2 regions of the Desulfosporosinus sp. FKA genome follow, and region 1 is predicted to be linked to the other one. Evidence: riboswitches for the same ligand, from Rfam matches in the RefSeq annotation. Region 1 holds a riboswitch; the other holds the start of a gene.
The links. Region 1 has a riboswitch for cobalamin ahead of B5771_RS01085 (HoxN/HupN/NixA family nickel/cobalt transporter). Riboswitches for the same ligand answer to the same signal wherever they lie in the genome.
Positions count from the first base shown of each region.

Region 2: it holds a riboswitch for cobalamin, as region 1 does, so the genes downstream of both, cbiE (precorrin-6y C5,15-methyltransferase (decarboxylating) subunit CbiE) here and B5771_RS01085 (HoxN/HupN/NixA family nickel/cobalt transporter) in region 1, are expected to answer to the same signal.

Region 1 is NZ_NAHZ01000010.1:358-5,199, forward strand. Features, by position in the region: gene B5771_RS01075 (FadR/GntR family transcriptional regulator) at 1-518, opposite strand, end outside; gene B5771_RS01080 (metallophosphoesterase) at 584-1,735, opposite strand; cobalamin riboswitch at 1,835-2,026, shown strand; gene B5771_RS01085 (HoxN/HupN/NixA family nickel/cobalt transporter) at 2,152-3,174, shown strand; gene B5771_RS01090 (precorrin-6A/cobalt-precorrin-6A reductase) at 3,222-3,962, shown strand; gene B5771_RS01095 (SHOCT domain-containing protein) at 4,092-4,379, opposite strand; gene B5771_RS01100 (SHOCT domain-containing protein) at 4,452-4,676, opposite strand.
Region 2 is NZ_NAHZ01000022.1:52,189-57,030, forward strand. Features, by position in the region: gene cbiD (cobalt-precorrin-5B (C(1))-methyltransferase CbiD) at 1-1,051, shown strand, start outside; gene B5771_RS06485 (YtxH domain-containing protein) at 1,232-1,660, opposite strand; cobalamin riboswitch at 2,008-2,188, shown strand; gene cbiE (precorrin-6y C5,15-methyltransferase (decarboxylating) subunit CbiE) at 2,321-3,562, shown strand; gene cobI (precorrin-2 C(20)-methyltransferase) at 3,559-4,290, shown strand; gene cobM (precorrin-4 C(11)-methyltransferase) at 4,277-4,842, shown strand, end outside.

The DNA.
Region 1 (4,842 bases):
TTGATAGCTTGATAAAGAACAGGCATCAGTTGATTCATAAACTCATTATGGGTCGCTTTAGCAATGGCTTGATGAAAGGCCTGTTCTACTTCAGTTCGATCTTCTTTTTTAATGATCAGTTCTTCTTCTAACTTGCCATAATACAAAATTCGCTCAAGTTCTTTATCAGTTGCACGTTTTGCGGCATAATAAGCCGATTGCGGTTCAAAAATGAGCCGCATTTCGTAGAGATCTTGGATATCTGGTTTAAATGCAGAAAGCTCTTTTAAGCCATATGCCTTGTTCAAATCCAGGTTGTCTTTGACATAAGTTCCTTTACCACGCTGGATTTCCAAAACATTATGAGCAATTAAGATGCGAATAGCTTCTCGCAGTGTCGTACGACTCACTTGTAATTTTCCTGCAAGCTCATTCTCATTGGGAAGCTTATCACCTGCTGAAAATTTTTTGTCGATAGTAATCATTGCCAGGATGTCTTCCGCGACATCCTCCACTAAGCTTCTGCCTTCCCTAGCCATCATCTGCCTCCTTTTCAGAAAAATCCGGTCATCTGCCAAGAAACTTCATTCAGTTAACAACTGGACTACTTAAACTTAATAGTGATATCTACAATTTCAGGTGTATTTCCCAACCTAATTGGCGGGCCCCACGTTCCATATCCTGAGGAAACGATGAGTTGAAAGTTTCCTTTTTTAAGGTAGCCCCAATCGTCTTCAAAGATTCGGCGAGTAATTAAGCGAATCGGAAACAACTGTCCTGCATGAGTATGCCCTGATAGCTGTAGGTCAACCCCTTGCTGAACAGGTTCCTCCAATTGTAATGGTTGATGATCCATAACGATAATAGGCAGAGAGTGATTAACTCCCTGAAGCAAGGTCTGTAGAGATTTTCTCTGAACCCCATTATAACGAGCTCCGGATCGATCATCTCTGCCAACTAAATAGAAACTTCCATCGATTTCCTGACTGCTGTCCTTCAAAACTCTTACACCTGCTGCCTCCAAATATTTGACGGCTTCTTCAGCATTTCCTCCAATATACTCATGATTGCCCAACACGGCAAAGGCCCCGTACTGAGCTTTCAATTTTTCAAAGGCTTCCGTCATTTCCTGCTTATTAACCGCTTCAACATTCTCGTCAAATACGTCGCCCGCAAACAGTACAAGGTCAGGCTGCAATTGATTGATCATCCCAACCATCTTAGTAAGATAACTATTATGAATGATCGTACCGAGATGGATATCCGATACCATCACAACATGCAATTGTTTCAGCGAGCCCGCCTGTTTGGCTATTGTAATATCATAATGATTTATGCGCGGGTTTCGCGCATTCCAGGCCCCGTAGCCTACAATTCCCAGCACAAGAACGAAGATCGCCAATCCGAAAGCCGGATTTAGACCCTCCTTCAGAGGAATAAGATGAAAACTATAGTTTACTAAACGCATGAGATCGATGGCAGCAATGATTAATAAAAAGTAAAACATAAAGGCCATCCAATAGGCCCCAATGAGATTTAACCCTTCGTAAAGCCCCTGCGGCAGATATTTTTGCAAAAAGCGGGCAATTAAATAGGACAATGAAATCAGCCCAAAAACAAGCCAATAAACTTTTAGAGGAATAAAGGGGACATAGCTAAATAAAGCTTGCCAGCCACGCAGGCCGATATAATAATTAATTCCTCCATAGACAAGAAAGAAAACAACTCCTATTAGAATGAAAAACGGATTAATCATTTAAACACTTTCACCCCCGATTTTATAACTATAACACAAGGTTTACATTTAATGAACTTGCTGTACAAAATCACTTCATTCATGTTATTATTAGAATTAACTAAATAGTTAGGAATAAGTGATCCCTTCCTGAGGGAAAAGGATTGAAAAGGAAAGTCAGTTAAAGGCTGACGCGGTGCCCGCCACTGTAAAAGGGAATCAATTCACACAATGTCACTGGGACAAACCTGGGAAGACGTGAGTTGATAATGATCTTGAGCCAGGAGACCTGCTTATTCTTAAGCCAAACTACCTACGGGAATGTTAGGGGGTATATATTTGTATTATCTTTAAGCCCTTCTCTTAGGAGACGGGCTTTTCGTTTTGTCTGACGCGGTTGAACAATGCAATGAATTACTTATTAGGAGAGAGAGACTATGAATAACGCCGCCAAAGATATTTGGGATCGTCACCGCTGGCTTCCTTATGGAGTTTCTGTGACTGGTATACACTTGCTAGGTATAATCATGCTGCTATTAAATTTAAAACAATTTCCTCAGTTACTGGGATTTGCTTTTCTCGCCTATACCTTAGGCCTGCGTCATGCCTTTGATGCGGACCATATTGCGGCCATAGACAATACAGTTCGCAAAATGATTCAACAAGAACAAGACCCTATGGGGGTCGGCTTTTTCTTCTCGATTGGTCATTCAACCGTTGTCTGTATCATGTCCATCATTACTGCTGTTTCTATGCATTGGGCACAACAAAACATCCCCCAAATACAAAATTTCGCCAGTATAATAGGAACCGCAGTTGCCGGAGGATTTCTTTTGCTTATAGGACTGTTTAATCTTTACATTTGGTTTGATATCTTTGGCTTTTTCAAGAGAATGCGTCAAGGTGAATTTGACGAAGAAAACCTTGACGAACTTTTATTGAATCGAGGATTCGTAAGCCGTTTTTTTAAACCCCTCTATCGATTTATAAATAAAAGCTGGCATGTTTATCCTTTAGGCTTTCTCTTCGGGCTTAGTTTTGATACAGCTTCGGAAGTTGCTTTACTGGCCATTTCTGCTACACTCGGTACTAAAGGCATGCCCATGACAGCAATTCTTTCTCTGCCTGTTATATTTGCTGCAGGCATGAGTTTGATGGATACAGCAGACGGGGTTTTTATGACGACAGCATATCATTGGGCTTTTTCTACCCCTCTGCGCAAAATTTATTATAATCTTTCGGTTACAGGTTTATCGGTTATTGCCGCCCTCGTCATTGGTATTATTGAACTTGCTCAGATACTCTCAACCAAGCTGGGTTATCATAGCAGTTTTTGGGTCTGGATCCAAAGTCTCAACTTTGGTTCTATCGGTTACATACTTGTCGGTCTTTTTGTTATTACTTGGGCAGTTTCCTATATCATATGGAAAGTTATGGATTTAGAAAATTGCCTGAATTAATTCCCCTTCGCGCTATTGCTATTGATCACTAACGGAGGTTAACAAACATGATCATTCTTTTGGGGGAATCTGCAGCAGCACGTGAATTAAATACACAGCTAACCGCTAGAAAAATTGATGTTATTCAGAGACAATACTGGTCTGAAGAAACTCCCCTGCCATCTCATCCAGCATTAGTTATTGATGCAAGTCACCCTTCTGTGAGCAGTAAATTTACTGCTTTACGACGTCGGTGCGAGGAACTGAACATTCCTTTTATCCGCTTAGAGCGGCCGGAAACTAAAGTTCCCTCCAGCCCTTTAATTTTCCCTGTCTACCATTGGGAAGAAGCTCTAGTCCTGCTTGAGCAACGTATTAACACCTTGCGCAAGCTAAAAGACCGGACAATTACCGTCTTTATTACAACAGGAAGCCATCAGCTTCAATCAATTACCAGTAGTTCTTTTGCCCAATCAGTGCGTCTCGTGGCAAGAATTTTACCCGAAGGGCATTTAGTGCAAAAATGTCGGGAAGCCGGTTTACATCCCCGGGATATTGTGGCAATGCAAGGCCCATTTTCCAAAGAAATTAATAAAGCCCTTTTTAAGTTTTATGGCGCAGATATTGTTCTAACACGCGACAGTGGTCTCGCCGGAGGGACAGACACAAAGATTTCGGCAGCTTTAGAGCTTGGTTTGGATATAGTTCTGGTCAGAAAAGCAAAAACCAATAATGGTTTAACCGTAAACAGCCCTCAAGAATTACTTAATTGGCTGGATCAAAAATTTTCCAATCACGCACTCACTTGAAAGCCCTGCTTCTCTGAGCCTTAGCGAAAGCGAACCGTTGCTTGACAGAATAACAAAATCGGTCTGCCAATGATTATCCATCAGCAGGCCGATTTGTAATGTGATGCTTCTTTTTTGACAAACCAAATACTAGCGGCTTTCCAAATCTTGTTTTTTGCTTTGGAATTCAGCGGAATCAATCTCTCCTCGTGCATAACGTTCACGCAGTATATCCAGGGCGCTATTATGGGTGCTAAATCCCTGAGACTGAACTCTTGACTTACTGCGGCGGAAGAAATAGACAGCGAGTAAAATAATGGCGATTCCAAATATCAAAGGCATAAAAAAGCCCATCATCCCCATTCCGTAGCCGCTGTAACCTCCGTAACCATAGCCATTACCCCAGCCGCCCATCATGTGTCCCCAACCACTCATCATATAAATTCCTCCTTTAAATTTGAATACACCAAGAATATGACTATTTTACTAATACGAACTTCGAAATCCATCTTACTCCTGATTGGTCTTTTCAAGAGAAACAGTATGTTTGCGCCCGCTCAGCCCCGCTTTACGTTCAAAATACTCCTCTCGACTAATCTCACCACGTGCGTAGCGTTCATCTAGGATATCCAGAGGATTACAGGTATGAGCAGGATGCCCCCCAAACAACTCTCCGGAATGTGATTCTTTATAGATAAAATAAGCAATAATCAATAAAATTATTAAGCCAAACATCATAATTCCCCCTTTATCTTCTAGCCCTAGCCATGCTTAAACTGAAACCTATGCATTTTTAGTCTCGATTTTATCTTGCCCAATTTTCCTTCTTTAACAACTAAGCCTTACTTTGTTTTAACTTATTTTCAGCCCTCCTCAAATTCGTAGACTTTTTCCTTTTAAG
Region 2 (4,842 bases), on a different contig from region 1:
AGCAGCTTGTCTTCTCCTGCGTGGAGATTGTTTGCCGGAACGAATCGAGATACCTTTGCCCAATCAAGCACGTTTAGGGATGCCGATCCATTCCGGAAGCCTTGAAGATTCGAAGGCGACAGCAACTATTATCAAGGATGCCGGAGATGATGCCGATGTAACGGACGGCCTAGAGATTCGTGTCTTCGTACGCATGCTTGCGGCTCAAGGAGAGGTTCATATTCGGGGTGGACAAGGTGTGGGCACAGTTACTAAAAAAGGTTTGGATCAACCTGCAGGTGAAAAGGCTATTAACTCGGTCCCCAGACGAATGATACGCGAAGCAGTACGGGAAGTTTTTCCTCAGGAAGAACTTGAAATCACCATTGAAGTTCCGGGTGGTGAAGAGACTGCTAAACGCACTTTAAACCCCCGTCTGGGTATTGTGGGCGGGATTTCAATTCTGGGAACGAGTGGAATCGTTCGTCCCATGTCCGAAGAAGCCTTCAAAACCTCAATTTTACCGGAGTTAGACCAGGCAGTGGCCTACGGGCATAAAGCAATTGTTTTAACTCCAGGACATTATGGATTTCGTGTGGCGACAGAAGGCTTTGATGTTCCCACAGAAGCCGTTATTCAAATGAGCAATTTTGTCGGTTACCTTTTGGAAGAAGCTGTTTACCGGGGTATTGAAGATGTCGTTTTATTGGGCCACATCGGCAAATTGATTAAAGTTTCGGGAGGTATCTTCCACACACATAATCGTGTGGCTGATGCGCGGACGGAAATTTTACTGGCTCATGCTGCCCTCTCCGGAATTAAGGCCGAAACCTTAAGAGCATTGGCAGAGTTCCCCACAACGGAGGGAGCTGCTATAGAACTCTTAAACCTTGGTCACCAAGCATTGCTTCATCATTTAGCTCATCTGGCCAGCGAACGGGCACAAGCTTTTACGTTTGGCCGTCTTCGAGTGGGAGCCATCATGACCTTACTTAATGGTCAGCCCGTAGGCTGGGATATGAATGCTCGAGAGATCGTTGAAAAACAGCATTGGAACGCTGGTAAGATTTAAGGGCTTGAGAGTAAATACGTTTATCCAGTTTTTAAGACCCCCACTTCTTGTAAGTGGGGGTTGGTCCTGATGTTCAGTTTGAGCTGAACGAGTTCACTTTGTTAAGAGAAGCCCTAAAATCGTGTGCTCGATTTTAGGGCTTCTTGATTATTATGGAATCTACGTAAGGATTTGTGTATATTAGGGCAGTGTATCAATATCATCTTGAATTGAAGTTTCAACAGTTGGCGACTCAGAAGAGAACGTAACATCTTCAGCTTCGGATTCGGATTCTGAGTCCACCTGAATATCTACCGCAGAAGAGCGGGCAATGTCAATGGAATTTAATTTTTTGGGTTTCAAGTCCTGCCAGAGGACTTGAAGATCTTCTTTAATTTTCTTTCCCTTATCGAGCAGGTTAGAGCCTGTTTCTTTTAAAGCCTCTGTTTGCTGAACTGTGCAGTCTTGAACTTGTTCGGCAAGATTTCCTGCTTTTGTTTGAATATCCTTACGTAATGCTTCCCCGCTCTTTGGTGAGACCATTAAACCGACAAAGGCGCCGGCCACTCCGCCAACAAGCGCCGCTATGGCGACGGAGCCGATACTCGCAGTTTTTTTACCTTCGGGCATATTATCATAAACTCCTTTCTTTGCACGTTATGCAAAATATCTTATTCTTTAAGAGTCAGTGAAGTGCTAAATAAATTATGGTATAATACAGCAAAAATGGATAATAAGGGTATACCCTTAACAAGAGAATTTTTTTTAACTGCTTAAATTGGCTTAAAACTAATTGCTAACATTGCCTAATTAAGAAATAAACTATAAAATAGATTTTAATCAATGAAAATGGAAAAAATCAGTTTAAATTATTTTGAAAAGAGGAATTTTGCTAATACTTATAGAATACTCAGATAATCAGATGACATGACATAATAAAACATCTATTTAATGAAACATCATTTAGGGTTTATAATTTTATAACAAGTACTTAAGGCTCCTCAGTCAACGAGGATTTAAAAGGGGAAGCCGGTGAAAATCCGGCGCGGTCCCGCCACTGTGAACAAGGAGTTCTCTTCCATTCCTTTAACCGTTTTGAATAAAGGAAGAGGATGATGATTTGAAGTCAGAAAACCTTCCTTAAGTAATTCACGGTCCTACGAGCGATAGGAGATGTGTGTGTTTATTAAGGATAAACCATACGAGCCGCTCAGGCTCTTTTTTAATTGTCCCAAAGTTCCAAGGCAGGTTTTGGCCAAACGTTAGTCAACCATGGAAGAAGGGTAATCAATGTTAAAGGTAATTGGAATCGGGCCCGGAAGAACAGAATGGCTGCCGCCGGCCGTTAGAGATTTGGCTATGAACTGTGACGTTTTAATTGGAGGATCTAGAGCTCTCAAGCTTTTTCCTGATTTTTTGGGTGATCAACACTGTTTAATAGGAGACCTTAAGGCCAGCCTTGAGGTCATTAGAACGGCCTTATTGGCTAAGAAAGATATCGGCGTTCTTGTCTCGGGTGATCCAGGTTTTTTCAGCCTTTTGCCCAGATTAAAAAAAGAATTTCCCGGGGAGCAAATCGATGTTTACCCCGGTATCAGTTCTCTTCAATTTGCCTTTGCCCGGGCAGGACTCCCTTGGCAAGAGGCTGATTTTGTAAGTGTCCACGGACGAGATCTATCAGTACTTCCTACTCAAATAAGGCGTCTGACGGGAGTATTAACCGGAGGGTCGAACACTCCGCAAAGAGTCGCCCAATTTTATCTTGATCTTGGACAAAATCCAAATATTTCAGTAGGGAATGCATTGGCTTACCCCGAAGAGCTATGGCAAACTATGGATGCCAATCATTTGGCTCAAGAAGCTGCCCCCTTGAAGAATGCAATTCTTATTTTGCATCCGGAGCTGACTTCGCTGATCGACGATCAGGCAAAGAATTCAGCGAATAACGTACGCGGAGGACGAATAGGGATACCGGATCAGGAATTTTTGCGGGGAAACGTTCCTATGACCAAGTCAGAGATTCGAGTTCAAGTACTCGCTAAAGCTCAAATTACCAGATCTGACAGTATTGTTGATATTGGGGCGGGTACTGGGAGTATTAGTATTGAAGCTGCCGGCTTAGTTCCGGAGGGAGTTGTCTATGCTATTGAACATAATCCCGAAGCTCAAGCCTTGATTCTTGCTAATCAGGAGAAGTTTGGTGTTTCTAATCTTCGTTTGATTCCCGGAAGCGCACCCGATGTTTTTCCGGAACTTCCGCCGGTTAATGTCTGTATCATTGGAGGAAGTAAAGGGCGGCTGGAGGATATTTTATTAAACGTTCCGCTCCTTGAAGGGGGAAGGGTCGTCATTACAGCCGTCACCCTTGAAACCATGTCTCAGGGAGTAAAATTACTTTCAGAACTGGACTATCAGGATATTGATATTGTTTCTCTTCAAGCTGTCCGCTGGCAGCCTGTTCATCATCTGCATATGGCCCAAGCCTTAAATCCTGTCTTTATATTATCTGCACGAAAAGGGGTAAGATCATGACAACAACATGGGGTAAATTTTATGGAGTCGGAGTCGGGCCAGGTGATCCTCGCCTCTTAACTCTGCAAGCTGTTGAAGTCCTGCAAACAGTAGATTTGGTGGCTATTCCCAAATCGAAAATGGAGAGAGAAAGTGTTGCTTGGGACATTGCTAAAGTCCACTGTCCTGCTAATGCTCGTTTGCTGGAATTGGAAATGCCCATGACGGCTGATCAGGAAGTTTTAGCCAAGGCCTGGCGGGACGGAGCAGAAATGCTCTTACAGGAGCTGAAGCAGGGCAAATCAATCGCCTTTATTACGTTAGGCGATCCCTCCTTATATAGTACTTACAGTTATCTGCTGAACCTTCTCCAAGAGCAATTACCGTCCGAATTAATTACGACTGTTCCTGGTATTACAGCCATGGCAGCCGCGGCCGCGAAAATCAATTTGCCGCTTGCTACGGGAGATGAGCCCTTAGTGGTCCTGCCGAGTACGGAAGACGTTGGCCAATATCTTGATTTTCCCAATTTGGTATTGATGAAAGTTTCGCGCAGGCTTCCGGAAATTCTCAACCTTCTCCAAGAGCGAGATCGAAAAGCTGTTTTACTCACACGTTTAGGTCAGTCCGGGGAGCAAATCTGCTGGGAACCGAAACCGGAAGATTTCCAATCCACTAAGATCGATTACCTTAGTCTGCTCCTGGTGAAAAAGAATTTATTAGGGAGGGAAAACGGTGAGCGAAAATAAACCAAAGGGAGAAGTTATCTTTGTGGGTGCGGGTCCGGGAGATCCGGAACTGATCACCCTCAAAGGGTCCCGGGCTTTGGAGAGAGCAGATCGGGTCATTTACGCCGGCTCTTTAGTCAACCCGGATTTGCTTAAGCTCTGCCGGCCGGGAACGCCTTGCCACGACAGTGCCTCCTTGACTCTTGAAGAGGTGGCCGCATTAATGCTCGAAGGCACAAAAAAAGGAGAAACTATTGTACGTCTCCATACGGGAGACCCGAGCATGTACGGCGCAATCAAAGAACAATTCGATCGCTTAGACCAAGAAGAAATTTCTTATTCTGTGGTTCCGGGAGTCAGTTCAGTTTTTGCCGCTGCGGCGGCGGTCAAACGGGAGTTCACCCTGCCGGATATCAGTCAAACCTTGATTCTTACCCGTTTGGCCGGACGGACTCCCGTACCGGACCGGGAAGCCTTAACCCTTTTAGCGCAGCACCAATCCAGCATGGCGATTTTTCTAAGTGTACAAGATATGGGGTCTGTTGTTGAAGCCTTACTTGAGGGAGGGTACCC